2 regions of the Pandoraea commovens genome follow, and region 1 is predicted to be linked to the other one. Evidence: predicted binding sites of a transcription regulator. Region 1 holds the regulator's gene; the other holds the start of a gene.

The links. Region 1 encodes FliA, which starts transcription of late flagellar genes. Its sites were predicted from a motif close to CTAAAGTTTNNNNNNNNNNNGCCGNTA; they were not measured.
Region 2: a site for FliA is predicted at 8,486-8,512, ahead of NTU39_RS14100 (Pvc16 family protein). Genes of this name have one in related genera too.

What each region holds. Positions count from the first base shown of each region.
Region 1 is NZ_CP102780.1:5,849,172-5,859,151, forward strand. Features, by position in the region: gene flgA (flagellar basal body P-ring formation chaperone FlgA) at 239-1,297, shown strand; gene flgM (flagellar biosynthesis anti-sigma factor FlgM) at 1,447-1,782, shown strand; gene NTU39_RS26350 (flagella synthesis protein FlgN) at 1,779-2,237, shown strand; gene NTU39_RS26360 (hypothetical protein) at 2,858-3,286, shown strand; gene NTU39_RS27020 (CBU_0592 family membrane protein) at 3,288-3,545, shown strand; gene NTU39_RS26365 (flavoprotein) at 3,545-4,108, shown strand; gene NTU39_RS26370 (RNA polymerase sigma factor FliA) at 4,105-4,833, opposite strand; gene NTU39_RS26375 (MinD/ParA family ATP-binding protein) at 4,871-5,755, opposite strand; gene flhF (flagellar biosynthesis GTPase FlhF) at 5,748-7,013, opposite strand; gene flhA (flagellar biosynthesis protein FlhA) at 7,010-9,115, opposite strand; gene flhB (flagellar biosynthesis protein FlhB) at 9,119-9,980, opposite strand, start outside.
Region 2 is NZ_CP102780.1:3,066,274-3,076,253, reverse strand. Features, by position in the region: partial or broken gene NTU39_RS14140 (nitrate reductase subunit alpha) at 1-1,133, shown strand, start outside; gene narH (nitrate reductase subunit beta) at 1,130-2,656, shown strand; gene narJ (nitrate reductase molybdenum cofactor assembly chaperone) at 2,658-3,398, shown strand; gene narI (respiratory nitrate reductase subunit gamma) at 3,423-4,106, shown strand; gene NTU39_RS14120 (peptidylprolyl isomerase) at 4,144-4,947, shown strand; gene NTU39_RS14115 (MFS transporter) at 4,958-6,226, shown strand; gene NTU39_RS14110 (cupin domain-containing protein) at 6,204-6,908, opposite strand; gene NTU39_RS14105 (MFS transporter) at 6,911-8,119, opposite strand; gene NTU39_RS14100 (Pvc16 family protein) at 8,673-9,248, shown strand; gene NTU39_RS14095 (hypothetical protein) at 9,263-9,980, shown strand, end outside.

The DNA of each region.
Region 1 (9,980 bases):
GCCCGGTCCGGAAAAATAGGGACCTTTTGGCATGCTTCGCATCGTATGCGTACCCCCCGGGATTCAATCGGAGGAATAGGAAGGAGATTGACCGCCATTTCGAGCCATGCCCCGTGACGCGACATCTCTAGAATGGCTTCCTGACGGCATCGGGCGGGGTTCGCCCCCCAGGCACAGGGACACTGCCCGGTGTCGTCGGCTTCGCAACGCGAAAGCCGTTCAAGCAAGGAGAGTGAGCATGGCAGGCAAATTCGGCGACCCATTCGCCAATGCCCCGCGCACGTTTGGCGTGCAGCGGCCCGGCCAGCGCTCGTCCGCAAAAATGTCCCCGGACTTTCAAATACTTACGAGTGTGCGACGTGGCTTGATGGCCGCGATGCTCGCGACCGTAAGCATGGCTGGACTCGTGACGTCCGTGCAGGCTGCCACGGGTGCGAACCCCGGCGTCGCCACCGACCCTGCCGCCCAGAACCTCGGCAATACGCTCGGCCCGAGCGCCATCGTCATCCCCGGCAACAACGCCGCTGCGGGCGGTGTCGCGTCGAACGTGCCGAACATGGTGCGTCCCGCGACTGCCACGGCGAACGCGCCCGTTTATACGCAGCAGGCCCCGGTTGCGACGGCTGCGCCTGTGCAACCCCAGCCGCAACCTCAGGCATCCCAATTCCAGAACACGCAGGTGATCCGGCAAACCGCCGAGCGCTTCCTGCGTGAGCAGACCACCGGCTTGCCCGGTCAGGTCAACATCACCGTGGGCGAATCGGTCTCGGACCGCATGCCTGCGTGCGCGGCACTTGAGCCGTTCCTGCCGCCGGGTGCGCGCCTTTGGGGCACGACCAGTGTGGGCGTGCGGTGTGCGGGGGAGCGTCCGTGGACGCTGTATCTGCAAGCGCGCGTGAGCATCAACGCCACGTATTTCGTCGCCGCACGCCAGATCAATCCGGGCGAGACCATCGGGCCGACGGATCTGTCGCCGCGTCAGGGCGATCTCACGCTGTTGCCGCGCACGGTCGCGACCGATGCCGGTCAGATCGTCGGCACGGTGGCCGTGAACCGGATTACCTCGGGGCTGCCGATCCGCTCCGACCTGCTGCGCAGTGCGATTGCCGTCCAGCAGGGACAAACCGTGCGCGTGGTCTCGCGGGGTTCGGGTTTTGAAGTGAGCACGGAAGGTCAGGTGCTCTCACGCGCCAGCGCAGGCGATCCCGTGCAGGTGCGCACGCGTGCCGGACAAGTCGTCAGCGGCACCGTGAAGTCAGGGAAAAATGGCAACGTCGAAGTCGAAGTTGCGCTGTAAGAAATAGGAAGAAAGCGACAGAAGTAACCGCTTACTTACGTTAAGTATTCGCTGAAATCACCCGGGCACTTGAACTGGTAACAGGATGTTACTTGCCTAAAGTTATGGCGGATAATGCCGTTACACAGGCAGGTTTCTGGGGAAAGCACATGAAAATCGAACCACCCGCCAATCCGCTGACTGGTGTCGGCGCGAGCAAGGCGACGACGGATCGGACGACGGCCGGCGCTGTGAATAGCGACGCTGCGGCGGCACCTGCTGCAAGCACTGGCGGTGCCAGCGTGAGCACGAGCGCCTTGTCGTCGGAGATGCGTGCCTTGCAGGAAAAACTGGCAGCCAGCGGCACGGCCGACATCGACGTCGCGAAGGTCGAGCAGATCAAGGCGGCGATCGCTAACGGCCAGTTGGCTATTGATACCTCCAAGATTGCGGACGGTCTGATCTCGACCGCACGCGATTTGCTCTCTGCGCAATCGAAGTCATGACCACCGATGCCCTGCTGAACGCCCTGACTGCTGAAACGGCCGCTATCGGCACGTTTTCGACATTGCTCGGGGAAGAACAGCAGGCATTGGTCAACGGCACGCTCGACGCGTTGCCGGATCTGACCGAACGCAAGACGCGCGCCGTGGCGGAACTGTCCGCTCTCGGTCGTGAGCGCGATGCGCAGTTGAAAGCGTTGGGCTACTCGCCTGACGAAGCAGGCGCGACGGCAGCAGCAGCAGCCGATCCCAAGGTCGACACGGCGTGGAAGGCACTGCTTGCGGCTGCCGCCGAGGCCAAGCGCGCGAACGACACGAACGGCCTGCTCATCAACACCCGCCTGACGTACACTCAGCAAGCCCTGAACGTCCTCTACGGCCCGGGCAACAACACTCCCCTCTACGGCCCCGACGGCCGCACCACCCCGCGTTCTAGCGGGGGGAGTGTTACGGCTTAACTCTGGCGCGCTTCCGGGACCGCTTCACCGTTCGTCCGCATATCGTCGACGACTTCGCAGACCGTCTTCCGAATACCCTCCAGCGCCTCGTCCGGGGTTGCACTCAGCCAGGATAAGGCGGGGAATTCTGCGCATCGACCGACATGCTCGCCATCTTCCGACGACCAAGCCAGGTAGTAAGTGTAGTGATTCGTGTCCATTCCGGAATGGTGGCAAAATCAGCACCATTCATTCAAGCAGCCATTGTCCGAAAAATCTGCCGACGGATCCTCGGGCAATAGAAAATCCCTCGAAGCCAAATGCATTCGAGGGATTCTTTCGAGCCTTGCTACCGTTCAACGCGCCGAAGTCCAAGCCTTCTCACGCAGCGTTGCGCGCAAGCGCGAAGATCGCCTGGCTGTGCACCCGCACACGCGGCACTCTCCAACTTCGTTCCCCAGCTTAGGCACCGTCCGAAAACATGCTTCGGCGGTCGGACCCGACGACTCACGAGGCCCCCCTCCGGCGAAGCGTGCCACGGCAAACACGAATCGATCCACACCATATCGTCCGTTCAACACCTCTCGGTTGAGGGCAAACTCGCCAATCCCTCAACGCTATTGGACTTGATCGGAGGCACTATGAACATTGATCACGAATTCGTCGTCATTCCGAACGTCATTAGGCAACAGGCCCGTATGCGCGCCTACGAAGTCACCTTCGATGTACCCGCATTTCGCACGAATGAACATCTTCATCCATCTGAACAGAATGTCGCTCGGCTGAAATTCAGATATCACCCGCGCAGACAACTCGTCGAGTTCTTTTCGTTTCAGGAATACCTCTCCAGATACGCAGGACTCGCGATGACACTCGAACAGGCCTGTTGGTCGATTGTCGACGACTTTTTCGAGTCGTTAGAACCCATTCGATGTGACCTGATCATTCAAAACGAACTATCGGACAGCGCAAACGTCACGATTCACGCTTCGCGTGGATGGACCGATGCGATCCAACTGACGGCCGGGTCAGTTTCTCCGTTCGAAAAGAAAATCGCGGCCCCCATCTGACATGACATCAATAAATGCCTCCGACGTCATTGGCATTGCGGGTGCGCTGACCGTAGTCATTGCCTACTTTCTAAATCTGCACGGGACGCTCAGCACGACATCGTACAAATATTCGGCATTCAATCTGGCTGGATCGCTAATGATTGTTTACTCGCTGATCTACCACCCGAATCCAGCCTCGATGCTGATCGAAGGCTTCTGGGCGTCGATCAGCCTGTATGGTTTGTACAAAGCTCATAAGAACAGGAGGGCGAGGTGATGCAAAGGCGAATCCTTCTGGGCACGACTGGCAGCATCGGTGCGAAAGATACGATCCAACTCGTCGAGTTGCTAGCGTTGACGTATGACGTCCAAGTCGTGGCCTCCACGCCGTCGCTAGCATTTTTCGATCTCGCCACGGCAAGACGAATGACTGACGTTCACACCGATGACGACGATTGGTATACATGGCGCCAGCGCGGCGATCAGATCCTGCACATCACGCTGAGAAACTGGGCGGATCTCTTCGTCATCGCCCCGTTGACGGCCAACACCCTGGGGAAGCTGGTATCCGGCATTTGCGACAATCTGCTGACAACCACGTACCGGGCGTGGCAAGTGAAGTCAAAACCATTACTGGTGGCTCCCTCGATGAACAAATATATGTGGGAGCACCCGCTAACGGAAAAGCAACTTGAGCTGCTTAAGTCTTGGGATGTTGGCGTGATACCGCCGAGAGAGAAGTGGTTAGCGGGCGGGGATTTTGGCCCCGCCGCTATGGCGACTCCCGAGCAGATCGTCGAATCTGTCGAGAGCACCCTTTCAATACACAAAGCGCCTTAATTCGCCGAAGTCCAAGCCTTCTCACGCAGCGTCGCGCGCAAGCGCGAGATCGCCTGGCTGTGCAACTGACACACACGTGACTCGCTGACTTCGAGCACGGCGCCGATTTCGCGCAGGTTCAGACCCTGCTCGTAGTAAAGACTCATCAGCAACTTCTCGCGCTCCGGCAGACGATCGATGGCGTCCACCACGCCGCCGCGCAAACCTTCATCAAGCAGCATCGTCAACGGATCCGCACCCGGGTCCGCGCAAATGCGGTCGATGAACGGCTCTTCGTCCGCCGATTCGAAATCTTCGTAATAGATCAGCTGGCAGCCGTGCACGTCCTGCAGCATCTGCTGATACTCGGTCAGCCCGATCGACATCTCGCCCGCAATCTCGCTCTCGGACGGACCCCGTCCCAGCCGCTGCTCCAGTCGCTGCACCGCTTTCTCGATCTCGCGCGCCGTCTTGCGAATGCCACGCGATGCCCAGTCCAGCTCGCGCAACTCGTCAAGCATCGCCCCGCGAATGCGCTGGCTCGCGTACGTTTCGAACTGCGCGCCCTGCGTCTCCTGATACCGGTTCGCCGCATCGAGCAGCCCCAGCATGCCAGCCTGAATCAGATCTTCCAATTCAACGCTCGCCGGCAGCTTCGCCATCAATTGCAGCGCCAGGCGGCGCACCAACGGCGCGTATTGGGTCAGCGTGTCGTTCGTGTCGACCTTCCCGCGCGCGGTATACATGTTTCCCTCCGCTTCCTCTCGACGCGTGCCGTGACGCTCAGGCCGTGTGCGCGCTCACCGCGCCCACGCCATGCGTCATCTCGGCACCGCGATCGCCGCCGCAATCGCCCACCTGACCGATCCCGGCACCCAACGCCGCCGGTCCCGTGTCCCGAATGGCCAACGGCCAATGCATCACCTGCGCGGCCAACTGACGGTAAGCCACCGCCGCCGGCGCCATCGGAAACGCATCGACCACAGTGCGCGTCAATTGCCGCGCCCGCATGACCTGACGGTCCGACGGCACATGCCCGGCCAACTCCAGCGACACCGCCAGATAACGACTCGCCGTCGTGGCCAGATTGCGGCACACGACGCGTGCCTCCATATCCTCCGTCCGGTTCACCAACACCCGGAACTGCGCCAGCGCATATTCGTAATGCGCCTGCTTAATCCACGAGTACGCGCCCGTAATCGACGCCGGTTCACACCCGAGCACCACCAGCACGTCGTGCGCATGCGCTGCCAACGGACTCAGCACACCACCGGCGTGCGTGCAGTCGACGATCACGACGTCCGGCTCGCCAAGGGTCAGCACCGGCAGCGCACGCTGCGGATCGATGCGCTCGGGATGCCGATGCGCCACCGGCACCAGCACCACGTTGTCGCGCGTTTGCACACGCACCGCGTCGGGCGAAACGCGCCCCGCCAGCACATCGTGGATGTCGCCTCGCAACGGCAGACCGAGCGCCGGCGCTGCATGGCCGCTCTCGTCGGCCAGCACGACATCCTGACCGTGATGAGCCAGCGCGCTGGCCAGATTCAACGCAACACTCGTCTGACCGGCTTCAGGCGCACTTCCTACCACCGCGACGATGCGCGTGGTATGGCGCGCCACCAGTCGGCGCAGCCCCTCAGCTTGATCGAGTACGAGTTTAACCAAAGCAGGCCTCGCCTGAAGGTTGTGCGGGCGCAAACAGCCCGCTGTAGTTGGGATCGACCCCGCGCACCACTGCCGGCAAATCTTCCTCGGACGGCACGAACGGCGAACCCGTCACCGGCGCAGACAGCGCCGTATCGATAAGGAACTGTCGGTCCGCCACGTGCAGGTTCTCCGGTACGCGCTGCCCCGTCGAGACGTAATGCACCGGCAGACGGTGACGAATCACCGTGTCGAGCACCGAACCCAGGTTGGTCGTCTCGTCGAGTTTCGTCAGAATACACCCGGCGAGGTCGCCACCGCCCTCGGCGCTCGCGCTGCGATAGGCGTGCACCACTTCGTTGAGCGTGTCGCCGTGGCTCGTGGCATTGAGCAACAGCAGACGCTGCACCGGCGTCTCCGCCCCGCACAGCATCGCCACCTGCTCCGGCACCGTGCGGTCACGCTGGCTCATGCCGACCGTGTCGATCAGCACCATGTGCTTGTTGCGCAGTTCGGTCAGCGCCAGACGCAGATCCGTCGCGTCCTTCACCGCATGCACCGTCACGCCCAGAATCTTGCCGTAGATGCGCAGCTGCTCATGGCCGCCGATACGATAACTGTCGGTCGTAAGCAGTGCGAGCTTCTCCGCGCCGTGACGCATCACGCAACGCGCCGCGAGCTTGGCCGTGGTCGTGGTCTTGCCCACGCCAGTCGGCCCCATGAGCGCATACACGCCGCCGCGATCCATCAATTCGTCTTCGTTCGGCATGATGGGCAGATTGCGCCTGAGCGCGTTCTTCACCCAGTCCAGACCGTTCTCGCGGTCGCTGCCTTCCGGTAGATGCTCCAGCAACGCCCGGCCGAGCTGCGCCGAGAAACCCGCCGCGAGCAACGTGCGCAGAATCTCGCCCTGTGCCGGGGAACGACGTTGCTTGTCGTTCCACACAAGACCTGCGACCTGCTCTTCGAGCAACCCGCGCATGCTTTGCAACTCGCCCATCATCGACTGCGCGAAGGCGCTGGTCGCGGCGATGTCGTTCGCGGCGGTGGCAGGACTCGCCACGGGTGCCGGGGCCGGTGCGGCAGGACGGGGACGCGGCCGATGCGTCGGCATGTCGCCACCCGCGAGCGCGTCCAGATCCTCTTCCGCCAACGCCACGATCTCGACGCCGTTGGCGACCGAGCGATTGGACAATACGACCGCGTCGGGTCCGATTTCCTCGCGAATCTGGCGCAGTGCGTCGCGGCACGTGCCCGCAAAGAATTTCCGAATCTTCACGCTTGACCTCCGATGAGTGCCGTCATTTTCACGTTACGGGTGTCTGGCACTTCCGCATACGACAAAACCTTGAGCTGCGGCAGGCTGCGGCGCAGGAAGCGCGAGAGCAGCGAACGCAGCGGATGTTGAACCAACAATACCGACGGCAGACCCTGACGCTCCTGACGCGTCACGGCTGCCTGGGTTTCACGCAACAGCGTATCGGCGAGGCCCGGCTCCAGACCGGTGCCGCCGCCGGCCGACAACGCCTGCGTGAGAATTCGTTCGAGATTGGCGTCGAGCCCCACGACTTCCAGATCGCCACTGCCCGGGAACACGCTCTGCGTGATCGCGCGACCCAGCGACAGGCGCACCAGCGCCGTGAGGTCGTACGGATCCTGCACGCGTGCGCCATGCTCGGCGATGGTATCGATGATGGTACGCATGTCGCGAATCGGCACCTGCTCTTCGAGCAGGTTCTGCAACACCTTCTGCAACGTGGTGAGCGCGATGGTCTTCGGCACCAGGTCTTCGATGAGCTTCGGCGCGTCCTTGCCGATGCGCTCGATAAGCTGCTGCACTTCCTGACGTCCCAGCAATTCGTGGGCGTGCGCGTTAATCAGGTGATTCAGGTGGGTCGCCACGACCGTACCGGCATCGACCACGGTGTAGCCGTACGCCTGTGCCTGATCGCGCTGGCCGACGTCGATCCACGTGGCGGGCAGACCGAAGGCCGGATCGCGCGTCGGCGTGCCTTGCAGCGGTGCACTGACCTGCCCCGGATCGATGGCCAGCAGTTGGCCCGGGTACGCTTCGCCTTCGCCGATGATCACGCCCTTAAGCGTGATGCGGTACTGATTCGGACGCAGTTCCAGGTTGTCGCGGATGTGCACCACCGGCGCCAGGAAACCGATCTCCTGCGCGAACTTCTTGCGGATGCCCTTAATACGCTTGAGCAGTTCGCCGTCCTGATTGCGGTCGACGAGCGGGATCAGGCGATAGCCGACTTCCAGCCCCAGCGGATCGACCAGCGCCACGTCGTCCCAGGACGCTTCCGCCACTTCGGGCGCTGCGGTCGCCGCGACCGGCGTCGGACGCGTTGCCTGCACCTTGGCGGCAGCTGCCTTGCGGAACTGCCAGCGGGCCAGTGCGCCGAGACCCAGCGCGAGCAGCAGGAAGGCGAAGTGCGGCATGCCCGGGATCAGGCCCATCAAGCCCAGAATCGCGGCCGTGATGCCCAGCACCTGCGGGTTGTTGAAGAGTTGCGAGACGACCTGCTGGCCGACGTCTTCGTCGGTGGCCACACGCGACACCACCACACCGGCGGCCGTCGAGATCACCAGCGCCGGGATCTGCGCGACGAGACCGTCACCAATGGTCAGCAGCGTGTAGTTCTTGGCGGCGGTCGCGAGATCCAGATTGTGCTGGACCACGCCGACGATCAGCCCGCCGATGATGTTGATCAGCATGATCAACAGGCCAGCGACCGCGTCGCCGCGCACGAACTTGGACGCACCGTCCATCGAGCCGTAGAAGTCGGCTTCCTGCGCAATCACCTTACGACGGGTGCGCGCTTCCTCTTCCCCGATCAGACCGGCGTTCAGGTCGGCGTCGATGGCCATCTGCTTACCCGGCATGGCGTCCAGGGTAAAGCGTGCGCCCACTTCCGCGATACGCCCCGCGCCCTTCGTAATCACCATGAAGTTGATGACCACGAGGATGATGAACACCACGATACCGACGGCGTAGTTGCCACCCACCAGGAAGTGACCGAACGCCTCGATCACCTTACCGGCAGCGTCCGGGCCAGTGTGGCCTTCGAGCAGCACCACACGCGTGGACGCCACGTTCAGCGACAGACGCAGCAGCGTGGAGAACAGCAGCACGCTCGGGAATGCCGCGAAGTCGAGCGGCTTCTGCGTGTACATGGACACCAGCAGCACCATCACCGCGAGGGCGATGTTGAACGTGAACAACAGATCCAGGATGAACGGCGGCAGCGGGAGGATCATCATGCCCAGAATCATGATGATCAGCACCGGCGCGGCGAGCGACTTCAAGTTGCCGCCGAGGAGCAGTTGCGACGCACGCAATAGCTGGTTCGCGCGAGGGTTGAGGTTCATTCGTTACACTCGTTTCGACCCGAGGCGCCGGGGCGCGTCGAGCTCAGTCGGCACGGGCAGATCCGACGGGGTCAGCGGCTCGATGCCCCCCTCGGTACGCCAGCGGCGAAGCTGGAAGACCCACGCCAGCACTTCGGCCACGGCCGTGTACAGCGTGGCCGGGATTTCGTGACCGATTTCCACGTGACGATGCAGCGCACGGGCCAGCGGCGGGGCTTCGAGGATCGGGATGCGGTGCTCTGCCCCCATCTCACGGATACGCTGCGCGACCAGATCGGTGCCCTTGGCGAGCACACGCGGCGCGCGCATGTTGTCCTTGTATTCGAGGGCGACTGCAAAGTGCGTCGGGTTCGTCACGATCACGTCGGCCTTGGGCACGTCCTGCATCATGCGACGGCGTGCAGCCTGACGCTGCAACTGACGGATCTGTGCCTTGACGTGTGGATCGCCCTCGGTTTCCTTGTTTTCCTGACGCACTTCCTCTTTGGTCATGCGCAGCTTCTTGTAGTGCTGCCACAGCTGGAACGGGATATCGATGGCCGCCACCAGCAGCAGCGACGCCACGATAAACGCGCAGCACACCACGATCATCTCGCCGACGTACGGCAGCGCCACGCGCGGCGACTGCGTCATGAGGCCCATCACGGCTTCTTTGTCGCGGGCGATAGCCCAGTACGCCACGCCGCCCACGAGCACGGTCTTGGCCACGGCCTTGACCAGCTCGACCAGCCCCTGCGTCGAGAACATGCGGCCCAGCCCCTTGAGCGGGTTCAGGCGGCCGAAGTTGGGGGCGAGCGATTTGGTGGTGAACAGCCAGCCGCCCAGCGCCATCGGTGCGACGATGGCCGCGATCACGAGGGCGACG
Region 2 (9,980 bases), 2.8 Mb from region 1:
GCGATCCTGTGCCGGGCAAGACTGCGCAGGGCGTGGTCGTCGTCAAGCGAGACTATCCGAACACGTATCGCAAGTTCACGTCGCTCGGCCCGCTGATGGACAAGCTGGGCAACGGTGGCAAGGGCATCCAGTGGGAGACGCACGAGGAAATCGACCTGCTCGGCAAGCTGAATTACAAAGTGACGGACGAGGGGGTGTCGCACGGCCGCCCGCGCATCGATTCTGCACTCGATGCGGCCGAAGTCATCTTGTCGCTGGCACCGGAAACCAATGGCGAAGTTGCCGTACGCGCATGGCAGGCGTTGTCCAGGGTCACCGGTCTCTCGCATCAGCATCTGGCCTAAACCCGCGCCGATGAAAAGATTCGCTTTCGCGACATTCAGGCGCAGCCGCGCAAGATCATCTCGTCGCCTACGTGGAGCGGGATAGAGTCGGAGCACGTGTCGTATAACGCGGGCTACGTCAACGTCCATGAACTCGTGCCCTGGCGCACCCTGAGCGGACGTCAGCAGCTCTATCAGGACCATCCGTGGATGCGGGCGTTCGGCGAGTCGCTGTGTGTGTACAAGCCGCCCATCGACACGGGCAGCTATGCCCATATGCTCGGTCAGCGCACCAACGGCAATCCGGAAAAGGTGCTCAACTTCCTCACGCCGCACCAGAAGTGGGGTATTCACAGCACCTATACCGATAACTTGCTGATGCTGACGATGTCGCGCGGCGGCCCGATCGTATGGATGTCGGAAGACGATGCGCGCTCGCTCGATATTGTGGACAACGACTGGATCGAGTGCTTCAACGCGAACGGTGCGCTGTGCGCGCGTGCGGTGGTCAGTCAGCGCATTCCGAGCGGCGCGGTGATGATGTATCACGCGCAGGAGAAGATCGTGAACACGCCGGGCTCTGAAATTACCGGCACGCGTGGCGGCATCCACAACTCGGTCACACGCATCAGCGTCAAGCCCACGCACATGATCGGTGGTTACGTGCAGCTTTCGTATGGCTTCAACTACTACGGCACCGTCGGCTCGAATCGCGACGAGTTTCTGGTGGTGCGCAAGATGAATCGAATCGACTGGCTCGACGATACCGCCGACCAGGTTCTCGTGCCCCCGACCGGAGAACGCCAATGAAAGTGCGCGCTCAGATTGCAATGGTGCTCAATCTGGACAAGTGCATCGGCTGCCATACCTGCTCGATCACTTGCAAAAACGTATGGACGAGCCGCGAAGGCATGGAGTACGCGTGGTTCAACAACGTCGAGACCAAACCGGGCATCGGTTACCCGAAGGACTGGGAGAACCAGAAGCGCTGGCGCGGCGGTTGGACGCGCAAACCCAACGGCAAACTCGAACCCTTGCAAGGGGGCAAGCTGAAGCTGCTTGCGAGCATTTTTGCGAACCCCCATCTCCCGGAGATCGACGACTATTACGAGCCGTTTACGTACGACTACGGTCATTTGCAAACGGCCTCGGATGCGAAGGCCATGCCGGTGGCGCGCCCGCGCTCGCTGGTCACTGGCGAGCGCATGGAGAAGATCGAGTGGGGGCCGAACTGGGAAGAGATTCTCGGCGGCGAATTCGCCAAGCGCTCGCAGGACTACAACTTCGAAGCGGTGCAGAAGGATATCTACGGACAGTTTGAAAACACGTTCATGATGTACCTCCCGCGCCTTTGCGAACATTGCCTGAATCCGGCGTGCGTGGCGTCGTGTCCGTCGGGTTCGATCTACAAGCGCGAGGAAGACGGCATCGTGCTGGTCGATCAGGACAAGTGCCGCGGCTGGCGCATGTGTGTCTCGGGGTGTCCGTACAAGAAGATCTATTACAACTGGCATAGCGGCAAGGCGGAGAAGTGCATCTTCTGTTATCCGCGCATTGAAGTCGGCCAGCCGACCGTGTGTTCCGAGACGTGCGTCGGACGCATCCGTTATCTCGGCGTCTTGCTTTACGACGCCGACCGCATTAGCGAAGCGGCCAGCGTGGCCGATGAAAAAGACCTGTACGAAGCCCAGTTGTCAGTGTTCCTCGATCCGAACGATCCTGCCGTCATTGCGCAGGCAAAGCTCGACGGCGTACCTGATGCGTGGATCGAAGGCGCGAAGGCGTCGCCCGTCTACAAGATGGCGATCGACTGGCGCATTGCCTTCCCGTTGCATCCGGAGTACCGCACGTTGCCGATGGTGTGGTACGTGCCGCCGCTCTCCCCGATTAACGCGGCAGCCAATAGCGGCGATCTCGGTATGAATGGCGCGCTGCCCGACGTGGCGTCTTTGCGCATTCCGCTGCGCTACCTCGCGAATCTACTGACGGCCGGCGACGAAGCGCCGGTGAAGCTCGCACTCGAACGGTTGCTGGCGATGCGGGCGTTCATGCGTGCGCGGCATGTGGACGGCGTGCAGGCGGATGACGTCTTGCAGCAAGCCGGGCTGACAGTGGCGCAGATCGAGTCGATGTATCGCTATCTGGCGATTGCCAACTACGAGGATCGTTTCGTCATTCCGACGGCGCACCGTGAGTATGCGGAGAACGCCTTCGAGCTACATGCCGAATGCGGCTTCTCGTTTGGCAATGGTTGCTCGACCGGCAACGACACCGGCAATCTGTTCAATCCGGTCAAGAAGAACAAGCGGACCATTCCGATTCAGGAGATTTGAGATGGCCGTGCCCCATGCTCAAAATCACGTCAGCCCCCTTAGCCTGCCGTGCCGTCTGCTCGGCGCACTGTTGCATTACCCGGGCGAAGACGTCACCGATGCAATGACCGACATCCGGCAAGCGTTGTTGAATACGCCGCGTCTTAGCGGTGTTGCCCGTCGCGAGCTGATGTCCTTCTTTGACTATTGGCAGACGCGGGAGCTGCTGACGTTGCAAGAGAATTACGTTGCGCAATTCGACCGGGGGCGTGAAACGTCGCTCTATTTGTTCGAGCATGTCTATGGCGAATCCCGCGATCGCGGGCAGGCCATGGTCGATCTCATGCAGACCTATGAGCGCAGTGGCATTTATCTCGCGCCCGGTGAGTTGCCGGACTATCTGCCAGCGTTCCTGGAGTACGTGTCGGTCTTGCCCGAGTCGGACGGCATGGCCCGTCTTCAGGATATCGAGCACCTTGTGCAAACCATTGACGCGGGACTGGCCAAACGCGGCTCGCCTTACGCAGGACTGACGCGCGTATTGCTGTGGTTGGGCGGCGCGTCGACAGCACTGCGCGACCCGCAAGCCCCACCCGAGCATGTCGACGACGCGTCGGTCGTACCGCAAGCGCAGGACTTCGAGGCTATCGACGCGAGCTATCAGGACGCCCCCGTGCGCTTCATGGGCGCGGGCCATCCCGGTGGGCAGGGCAATACCGTCGGCGAACCGATTCAGTTTTACGCGCGCCGTCCCGGGCGCTGAATGCGAACAGCAAGGAGTTTGACCATGGACGCTTTCATTCATCAGTTCCTGTTCGGCATTTATCCGTACATTTGCCTCACCGTGTTGCTCGTCGGTAGTCTGATTCGCTTCGACCGAGAGCAGTACTCGTGGAAGAGCGATTCGTCGCAGTTGCTCAAGCATGGCATGTTGCGTCTGGGCAGCAACATGTTCCACTGGGGCATTCTGGTGGTCGTGGCCGGGCACTTCGTCGGCTTCCTGGCGCCGCACTGGCTTGTCGCGCCGTTTCTGTCGGCCTCGCAGCACCAGATGCTCGCGATGGTGGGGGGCGGCGTGGCCGGCGTGGTGGCGATTATCGGCCTCACGGTCCTCATCATCCGCCGGATCGGCACACCGCGTGTACGCGCTACGAGCCGCACGTGGGATATCGTCATCGTCTTCATGCTCTGGTTCCAGCTGGCGCTCGGCCTCGGCACCGTGTTGTTATCGATGCGCCATATGGACGGTGCCATGTTCGAGCAGTTGACCGACTACGTGAAGGGTGTGGTGACGTTCCAGCCGGGCGTGGCCGCATTGCTCGAAGGCGTGCCACTGACGTACCGCGTGCATATCGCGCTTGGATTCACGATCTTCCTCGTATCACCGTTCACCCGAATGGTTCACATCTGGAGCGGTTTGGCCTCCATTGTGTATCTGATCCGTCCGTATCAACTGGTGCGCAAGCGCTGAGTGAGTGCCGTTCGGCAATCTTCTGAAGGTCATCGACATGGAAAATCTGTTGACGGATGCGCACGCGCCGCTGCGCGTGAACGGTATCGAAATATCGGCGAGCGATATCGATGCTGCAGTGGCCGAACTGGCCGACGCCCCGGGGCCGGGCGAAGCGCCCGCAGCGGACGTGGCGCAAACGGCCCGTTACGCGCTGGCCATTCGCGAATTGGTGCGTCAGCGTGCCGTCGAGCTTGGGGTGCCGATCGACACCGACCGGCCCGACACGATGGCCGACGCGGTCTTCGCCAAAGAGGTCGTGACACCGGTCGCGACGCCCGAAGAGTCCCGTCGCTATTACGAACAGCATCGCGAGCGTTTCACCAGCGGAGAACTTGTGCACGCGAGCCACATCCTGTTCGGTGTGACAGGGCGCGCGCCGCTCGCGCTCGTGCGCGCCAAGGCCGAAGAGACGCTGAACGCCATTCTGCAAGCGCCGGACCAGTTCGAGAGCCTGGCGCGGGAGCGTTCGAATTGCCCGTCGGCACAGGTCGGCGGCAGTCTCGGTCAATTGGATCGTGACAGTTGTGTGCCGGAGTTCGCGCAAGGCATCTTCGGCTCGCAGGAGACGGGGGTATTGCCTCGGCTTATCAAGACTCGCTTCGGCTTCCATCTCGTTCGCATCGATCACCGCGTTCCCGGTACGTTGATTCCGTTCGACGCGGTGAAGGACGACGTGGCCACGATGCTCACCGAGCAGGTTCGCTTGCGCGCAACGCGTCAGTACGTGCTGCTGCTTGCCGCTCAGGCGGAATTGGAGGGCGTGAGCTTCGCACCCGCCGATGGTCCGCTCGTTCAATGAGGGAGAGGGCATGGAAAACGCACTCGTTACCGTATCGAAGTCATCTGCCGACGGCACGCCTGCACCGGGTGGCAAGGCGTATTCGGTGCTGTTTGCCAGTACGCTCGCGTTTCTCGTGTGCTTCGTTGTATGGATGATGTTCGGCGTGTTAGGCATCCAGTTGCGCGAGGACCTGGGGCTGAACAGCACCGAATTCGGTCTGCTCACAGCAACGCCGGTGCTGACCGGTGCGGTGATGCGCTTGCCGCTCGGGATCTGGACGGACCGCTTCGGCGGCCGCATCGTGATGACCGTGCTGCTCGTCGCCTGCGCGATTCCGGTGTACATCGTGAGCTACGCCACACAGCTTTGGCAGTTCTTGCTGATCGGGTTGTTTCTGGGGTGCGTCGGGGCGTCGTTTGCTGTCGGGACGCCGTACGTAGCGCGATTCTTCCCGCCCGAGAAGCGGGGTTTTGCGATGGGTTTTTTTGGCGCGGGGACAGCGGGCGCTGCTGTCAATCTGTTCATTACGCCGAGTCTTCAAGCCGCGTACGGATGGCGGGAAGTGCCGCGCATTTATGCGATTGCGCTGCTCGTCACGGCGGTGATCTTCTGGGTTGCCTCGGCACCAGACCCGGGCGCGGGAAAGAAGGGCGGCTCGATCCTGCAATCCTTCAAGGTGCTGGGCAACGTGCGCGTCTGGCGGCTGTGCCAGTACTACTCGATCACGTTCGGGGGCTTCACGGCGCTCTCGTTGTGGATTCCGCAGTACCTCAAGGCGGAGTACGGCATGACGGTGGTGATGGCTGCGGCGGTGGCTGCGGGCTTTTCGCTGCCGGGGTCGGTGCTGCGCGCCGTCGGCGGCGTGCTTTCCGATAAGTTCGGCGCGCATGCGGTGACGTGGTGGTGCCTGTGGGTGGCGTGGATTTGTCTGTTCCTGCTGTCCTACCCGAAGACGGATTTCGTCATCTACACGATCGAGGGGCCGCAGACGTTCCACATTAGCGTGTCGGTGGTGGCGTTCGTACTGCTTGCGTTCATCCTCGGTGCGGTGTTCGCGTTCGGCATGGCGTCGACATTCAAGTACGTCTCGGACGAATTTCCGGAAAATCTTGGCGTGGTGACCGGTATCGTGGGGCTTGCCGGCGGACTCGGCGGTTTCCTGCTGCCGATCATGTTCGGCGCACTGCTCGACATCCTCAAGATCCGGTCGAGCTGCTTCATGCTCATGTACGGCATCGTGTGGGTGTCACTGATCGTGATCTATCTATCTGAAGTCAGGCGTACGCGGGTGATGTAGCCGATGCCGGGGGCAGCGGTCTCGGGGACGCATAGGCCTTGTAGTAGACCGTCACGCCGGTGTTGCCAGCGGCCAACGAGGCGATATCGTCCGCAGGCAAGCGTATCCAGCTTCCTGCCGCGTGAGCATCGCCATTGACCAGCAACGTCCCATCGAGAACGAGCAGTTCGACGATGCGTGGCTGAGTGATGAGACGCGGCGAGCGCAACGGCGCATTTGCCGCGAGACGGATCAACACAACGCGCTCCTGTTCATCGCTGAACAGTGGACAGACATCCTGTCCGGGGAGCGTACGCCAGTTGGCCGCGTCGCTCGTGTCGATGCGCACTACGGTGTCTTGTGAAGCAGGCATCTGCATGAGCTTGACGAAAATCGTCGCACCGTCCCGGCTCGACGGACGATGTGAAGAGCCAGGTGGATTACGCAGATACCATCCGGCCGGATAGTCGTGTCCGTCGGCGGAGAACGTGCCGGACAGGACGAGAATCTCTTCGCCGCCCGGATGGCTATGCGCGGGAAAGTCGGACGCCGCGTCGTAACGAACGATACTCGTCGCACGCGCCTTTTCTGTGCCGATGCGGTCGAGCATCACGCGCTCGACCCCAGCTTGCGGTGACGGTACCCATACGTACTGCGTGGGCGTGACAACGGCTCGTTGCGAGAAATCGGCGTTCACGCGCATGGTCAGACAGCCTGATGCTTTCGCGAGCGGCTCCATTGAAGCCACACGACGCCGATCACACCAATGGCCAGCGGCGGCAGCATGAGACCGGCCACGGCCGTCCAGCCCAATGACGTTAGCAGACTGCCCGAGGCGAACGAACCGATGACCATTGCGCCGAAGACGACGAAGTCGTTGACCGACTGCACGCGCGGACCTTCCTCAGGGGAGTGACACGTCAGCACCATCGCTGAGGCACCGAGGAAACCGAAGTTCCAGCCCAGTCCGAGCAGCACGAGTGCGACCCAGAAGTGGCCGACCGTGAGCCCGGCCATACCGGCGAACGCCGCACACGCGGTCAGCACCAGCCCCAGCAGCACGATGCGATGCGCGCCGAAGCGTGTGATCAGGCGTCCGGTGAAGAAGCTGGGGGCGTACATCGCAATCACGTGCAGTTCGATGCCGAAGTTTGCATGCTCGCGCGCAATGCCGCACAGCTCCATCGCCAGCGGTGCGGACGTCATCATGAAATTCATCAGCATGTACGTGACGACACCGCAGAGCATGGCGACGAGCAATCTCGGGTCGCGCAGGAAGACAGCAACGGGACGGCCTTCCTGCGCGGTTTGCGATGCCCCCGGCTGAGCGGGCTTGCGCGGCATGTCGAACTTGCCGCCGGCCAGCACGATGGCAGACAGCAGGGCGACGACAGCGGCGCTCAGATACGTCACGGCGTAAGCGTGCGGTGGCCACGCGTTCATCGTGCCGGTCACGAGTTGCGGGCCGAGCACACCTGCGGCCACACCGCCCGCCAGCACAGTCGATAGCGCTCTGGGCCGTTCTTCAGCGGACACGCACTCTGCCGCCGCGAACCGGAACGTCAGCACGACGGCCGCATACGCGCCGCCGAAAATCATGGCGAAAGTGAAGAGCGCGAACGAATGGAAGATGAGCGCGACGGCCGCCAGAAGACCCATCGCCACGCCGCAGGCATTGCCCGCGATGAACGCAGCGACGCGTCCGTAGCGCTTGGTGATGGATCCGACGGGCAGTGTGGAGATGGCCATGCCCAGGACAAAGACAGAGATCGGTAGCGTCGCCAGCGTCGGATCGGGCGAGAGCATGTGGCCGATGATCGCTGCCGTCGCGTAGACGACCGTCGAGTTGGCACCGGCAAGGGCTTGCGCGAAGGACAACCGCAGCACGTTGCGGTTGGTGATCAGGCCGAACATCGTTGGCGTCCTCTTGAGGCATGGCGAAGCGGAGAAGTCTGACGTGTTCCGGCCGACGTCGCAAATCAGTTTATCTGTGCCAGTGCGAAAGAAATTCTTTGTCGCAACCGTCGATCTTCGAGATGCGAACGCCCGGTCCGGATCGCGGGGCAGGGCGAGAAGGTCTACCCGGCCTTTGGGGCGCGTCTGAGCGAAGCGGAACGCTTTGCGCTGCGTCAGGACAAGTATTCGGGACGAGCGCCAGGGCATCTCTACTCGCTCGAAATGCACAGCCCGCCGGTCCGATTACCGGTGGACTGTTTCCATTGGAAGACTGCGCAATTCATTACGAATTTTCACGAGCGCGCTATTCGCCACGCGCTTGTGCTACAGTTCCGCAGCAAAAAATCAAAAGCCAACATTCCGGGCGGCGCAAGAACGCTCAGGAATCCAGATCGTCGTGTTTCGCCATACGACACGATGTAAGAAATTTTGCGACACGCAAGTTCCGGTAGTTGAAAGTGTTGTACCGAATCAGATTTTGCAACCGCATTGCGAAAGGGTATCGGGGACCATGATTAACGCTGCTGTGGGGCACCTTGCGGGGCGGCTCAACGAACACTTAAAACAAACGTATACGCTCGACGGCGACATCGTGACGATGTCCGGTCTGGTCGACGTCAACGGTCAAGCTGTCGCCAACACCAGCAACCGTCTGGTCGTGATGCTCACGCACATTGAGCGCGACTCCGGTCCTGTGCGCAAGGGCATTCCGGGTGATGCAGGCGCATCGAGCCTGTCGCTCGGCGTGGCCCCGTTGTATCTCAATCTCTACGTGATGGTGGCGGCCAATTTCACCGGCGGCCATTACGAGGATTCGCTTAAGCTGATCTCGGCGGCCATCGCCTTCTTCCAACGCAATCCCGTGTTCGATCATCGCTCGTCGCCGTCGCTCGATCCGCGTATCGACCGGCTGATGCTCGAGATCGAGAATCTGGATATCCGCGAACTCAGCAACCTCTGGACGATGCTCGGCGGCAAGTATTTGCCGTCTGTGTTGTACAAGGTTCGCCTGATGGCACCGGATACCGGCGACATTACCGGCACTGTGCCGACCGTGCGTGCGCCGGTTCCGGCGATCAGTCACTGAGCGGACCTAAGGGGATGCCCACGTCTGCTTCCACGCCGGTGGTGCCGGGCTATACGCGCCTGTTTTCCATCGACGTTACCCACGCCTACTGGACGGTGCCGCATCTGTGGCTTCGCCATGAAGCCACGCCGGACACTGCCGAGTGGGTGCGCCGCCGCGACCTGCTCGTGCGTGCGCATCGTCAGGGTGTGGCGGTTTTCTGCGCCACTGAGCGTCGCGACGTTCTGCTCCACGGCCTCCGACGCGGTGATGCAATGGCGACCTTCAAGTGGTACGCGCAGGACACCGCATTTTCCCTTTACACGTCACCGACACGCCCGGCCGCGCAGCTTGGCCCGTCAGTGTGCTTCGTCACCAGCGAAGTGAGTGTGCCCGTCGATGGACTGCCGTCGTCACGTCGGCTGCATGCGCAACCCTACGTCGATGCTAGCGATGTCGTTCCCGTCGATACGCCATCGCTCTCGCCGTATCTCGAACGCGCCGATCGTGTGAATCCGCCTGTGCTGGTGGTGCAGATCGATCTCGCCGATCAGGTGACGGGCGGCGAACCGGGCGGCGTCGACTACGTGGCGAATTTTGGCGCGCGTGAGAGTTGCTGGCGTTATTACTACGTGTGCGCGGATGGAGCAGAAGCCGCGGATAGCGCGGACGCGCTCAATATCGTCGATCTGGACGAGAAGGTGAGCTTTGTCACGGCAGGCCGCGAGGCGCGGCCGGGTGGACGTCACGCCG